One region of the Microbacterium sp. AISO3 genome, then DNA from elsewhere that is predicted to be linked to it. Evidence: predicted binding sites of a transcription regulator. Region 1 holds the regulator's gene; the other holds the start of a gene.
The links. Region 1 encodes LexA, which represses DNA repair genes until DNA is damaged. Its sites were predicted from a motif close to TCGAACANNTGTTCGA; they were not measured.
Positions count from the first base shown of each region.

Region 2: a site for LexA is predicted at 787-802, ahead of CBF90_RS15465 (HNH endonuclease signature motif containing protein). Genes of this name have one in related genera too.

Region 1 is NZ_NHRF01000010.1:87,754-89,952, forward strand. It holds gene CBF90_RS14045 (histidinol-phosphate transaminase) at 1-338, opposite strand, end outside; gene CBF90_RS14050 (LysM peptidoglycan-binding domain-containing protein) at 381-737, opposite strand; gene lexA (transcriptional repressor LexA) at 994-1,659, shown strand; gene CBF90_RS14060 (prolyl oligopeptidase family serine peptidase) at 1,738-2,199, shown strand, end outside.
Region 2 is NZ_NHRF01000015.1:11,400-13,598, forward strand. It holds gene nusG (transcription termination/antitermination protein NusG) at 1-142, opposite strand, end outside; gene secE (preprotein translocase subunit SecE) at 217-474, opposite strand; tRNA gene CBF90_RS15460 (tRNA-Trp) at 519-591, opposite strand; gene CBF90_RS15465 (HNH endonuclease signature motif containing protein) at 837-2,199, shown strand, end outside.

The sequences.
Region 1 (2,199 bases):
CCCATCGCGGTGCGTCCCGGGCCTCCGAAGGCCTGGAGGAGGTGCTGCAGGACCTCGTTCGATCCGTTCGCTGCCCAGATGCGATCGGGGGTCAGGCCGTGGCCGAGGTACTCGGCGAACGACTCGCGGAGGTGGGTGAACTCGCGGTCGGGATAGCGGTTGACGTCGCGCAGGGCGCGGGCTACGGCATCCAAGATGTCGTCGGCGACCTCTTCGGGAACGGGATGCGTGTTCTCGTTGACGTTCAGCGCGACCGGAAGCGGCGCCTGCGGGGCGCCGTACGGGGTGAGGCCTCGCAGATCGTCTCTGAGGGGCAGATCATCCAGACTCGGGCTCATCCCACCCATGCTAGGCCGCGCGCGCCACTGTTGCCGCCGGAGTCAGCTCGCGGCGTACTCGGCCGGGATCGCAAGCGTCTGGCCGGCCTCGAGCTGGCCCGAGCCGAGAGCGTTCAGTCGGATGATCGCATCGACGACATCGCGGGGGTCGGCGGCGGGCGCCACCTCTTCGGCGATGGACCAGAGCGATTCGCCGGACATCACGGTCACGGTCGTGAACGAGCCGGCGGGGGCGCCGACCTCGCTCGAGGCGAGCGCGCCTCCCCCCGAGAGCACGGCTGCTGTGACGGCGACGACCGCCGGAAGGGCGGCGATCGTGGCGACGACGCGGCGTCCGCGGCGCGTCAGACGCAGGCGGGTACGGGGGGCCGGTGCGAAGCGGGCATCGATCGTGGTCATGGCATCTCCTCGGGAGCGGTAGGAAGATTCGCCCCCGCCTCTCGGCTGGGAGAGACGGGTGCGAACTTCGGTTCCGAACGTATCTTCGATATTGTGTGGTGTCAACCACCCACCGAAATCGGAGACCGATCGAAGAGACACGCGGAGCGTTCCGCGATGTCGCCGTCGTATCGGGCTACCTTTTCGACAGCGAGAGCCCACCATGAACCTCCGACATCGGGTCGGGGACGGGGCGCGACGACAGGAGACCGGCGGTATGAGCGAGAAGCCGCAGACGCGACGACGCAAGAATCTGAGCGACAAGCAGCTCGCGATCCTCGAGGTGATCCAGAACGCGATCGCCCGCAACGGCTACCCGCCGAGCATGCGCGAGATCGGCGACGCGGTCGGCCTCAAGTCGCTGTCCAGCGTCACCCACCAGCTGAACCAGCTCGAGCTCAGCGGCTACCTGCGGCGCGACCCCGGCAAGACCCGCGCGATGGAGGTGCTCATCGATCTCCCGGGCACCGCCGGCGAGAACCCGGCCGACGCCGCGCCCGCCCTCGGCGACGCCGCCCTCGTGCCGCTCGTGGGCCGCATCGCGGCGGGCGTGCCGATCACCGCCGACCAGCAGGTCGAGGAGATCTTCCCGCTGCCGCGCCAGCTCGTCGGCAAGGGCGAGCTGTTCATGCTCAAGGTCGTCGGCGACTCGATGATCGACGCGGCCATCTGCGACGGCGACTGGGTCGTCGTGCGGGCGCAGGCAACCGCCGACAACGGCGAGATCGTCGCGGCCATGCTCGACGGCGAGGCGACGGTGAAGACGCTCCGCCAGCGCGACGGCCACACGTGGCTCCTCCCCCGCAACTCGGCGTTCGAGCCGATCCTCGGCGACGACGCGACGGTGCTCGGCAAGGTCGTGGCGGTTCTGCGCACGGTCTGAGGCGCCACGGGACGGCATCCGCTCCCCACCGTCTCCCCGGTCGAGGTCGGGAAGCCAGGCCTCGCGTAGCGTGGCTGTATGTCGCAGCAGCTTCCCTATGGTTCCTGGCCGTCTCCCCTGACCGCGGCATGGGCCAGCGCGTCATCATTGCGCCTCGACGGCGCGAGCTTCGTGGGTGATGAGATCTGGTGGGGCGAGTCGCTGCCCGACGAGGCCGGTCGCGTCGCGGTCATGCGCCGCCGCGGCGATGGCACCGTGCAGGTCGTCCTCCCCGCACCCTGGAACGCCCGGTCGCGCGTGCACGAGTACGGCGGCGGAGCCTGGACGGTGTCGGATGACGGCGAGCTGTTCTTCGTCGACAAGTCCGACCAGCGCATCCGGAGCCTTCGCCCGGGCGGCGATCCCCGACCGCTCACTCCGGAGGAGACCGGCACGCACTACGGGGGCCTTCGCTGGCAGCGCGGCGTCCTCCTCGCGGTTCGCGAACGCGAACGACCCGGCGGCACGCCCGAGCGCCACATCGTCCGCATCGAGCGCGCT
Region 2 (2,199 bases), on a different contig from region 1:
CGACGTGGACGGCGGTGTGCTCGGCTGCGTCGGAGGCACGCTCCTGACCGGCCAGCACGTTGCCCTCCTGGGCTTCGTCGTCCTCGCTGGACTGCTCGGCGGCCGTAGCCCAATCGACGTCGTCGGGGATGCGTTCTGACACTGCGTTCTCTTCCATCGGTTGTCGGGATGCCTGCGCGGCAGGCATTCGCGGGTCGTGCGGGCTGGGCCCGTCGATCAGCCCGGGACGCCGAAGACGACGGTGGTGATCCAGACGAACAGGACGTCGAGGCCGTAGACGAGCGCCATCATGACGACGACGAATCCGAGGACCACTGCCGTGAACTTCACGAGCTCCTGGCGGGTCGGGGTGACGACCTTGCGGAGTTCGGCGAACACCTGGCGGATGAAGATGATGATCCGCGCGAAGATGTTCGGCCTCTTCTCGCGGGGCGCGCCACCTGCGGCGACGACTTCGCCACCCTCTTGGACCATCGAACCCACCTGATACCTTCCGTGTGCCGGCTGACGCCGACGCGCAGGGCGGACAGGAATCGAACCTGCAACCTGCGGTTTTGGAGACCGCTGCTCTGCCAATTGAGCTACCGCCCTAGAGATCCTTCGGACCCCGGGGTCTACGCCCGCATTCCTCCACGGCCGTCGAGTCTTCGACGCTTGGGCATGGCGAAAGAATGCAGATTTCGACTGCTCCTCTCAGTGTACGTCATGACTGCCGGGGTCGCGAACGTCGGCGCGGATTCGGCACGGACTCCTCCCCTGGAGAGATACGGAGCCCGTTGCGCACAGGCGAAACTGCATTCGATGTGAATGTCGTAACCCGCTGCCATCATGGGAACATGACATCGAACGGCGACCATGGGCTCGGAGGCGAGGGCGCCTCGGGTGGGTCGCCGCACGCCGACGCGTTCTCGGTGTTCGCGGAGGCGCTCGATCTGGCTCATGCGTCTGATGTGGCGCGGGTTCGGGCGTTGGCGGAGCTGGGGTGGTCGGCGTTGCGTGAGGCGCGTCGTGACGGCGTGCGAGGCATGGCGTCGGACATGGAGCTGCGGTCGGTCGCGGCCGAAGCGGCCGGGATGGCGCGGCTGACGGATCGGCAGCTGCAGGGCGAAATCGATCACGCGATGGCCGTGATCGACGACTACCCGGCTGTGTTCGACGCGTGGGTGCAGCGGCGGATTGAACGCGGACACGTGGATGTGGTCGTGCGGGTCGGTGCGGGGGTGCCGGACGAGGTGCGCGACTTGTTCGCGGAAGCGGCGATCGCGGTGTGCGAGCGGGATGTGCCGTCCCGGGTGCGGGCTGCGCTGGACGCGTTGGCGGCCCAGCTTCACCCGCAGACGTTCACGGAGCGGCACAAGACGGCGGCGGCGGAACGATGCGTGCGCGTGTTCCACGGGTCCGATGGGATGTCGAACCTCGTCGCCAACATCCCGACGGTCATCGCCGCAGGGATGCTCGACCGGCTCACGCAGATGGGACAGTCCGTCAAGGACGCCCGGGTTGAGGGCGCTGACGGTGCGGATGCCGCCGGGGCTGTCGGAGTGCACGCTGACGCGGTTGCCAGCCCGGCGGGAACGGATGCCGCACCGGACGTCCGGACGATGGACCAGCTGCGGGCCGACATCCTCGGCGACCTCGTCCTCGGAGGAGCACCCGTGGTCGACCCGACCTACGGCACCGACCGCGCCGGTGCGCTCGGCGCGATCCGAGCCCGGGTGCAAGTCGCCGTCACCGCAGAGACGCTGATGGGGCGCGATGACAACCCCGCCGAAGCCGTCGGCGGTGCGCTGATCGACGCCGACACGGCACGACAGCTCGCCGGGCAGGTATCGGAGTGGGACCGACTCTTCATCGACCCCGTCACCCGCACCCCGGTCGAGATCGACACGTACCGGCCCACCGCATCGATGAAGAAACTCCTCATGGCGCGGGATCAGCACTGCCGGTTCCCCGGATGCCGACGAGCCGCCATCCGCTGCGAGATCGACCACACCATCGATCACGCCCTCGGCGGGCACACCCACATCTTCAACCTCGCCCACCTCTGCCAACGACACCATTCGATGAAGCAATTCACTAAGTGGGAGGTGAGACAGGTCGGCGGCGGGATCCTCGAATGGACCTCACCCCTCGGGCGGGTCTACCGCGAAGACGTCCCCATACCCTCCGTCTGCTTCACTATCGACACAGCCGACCCGC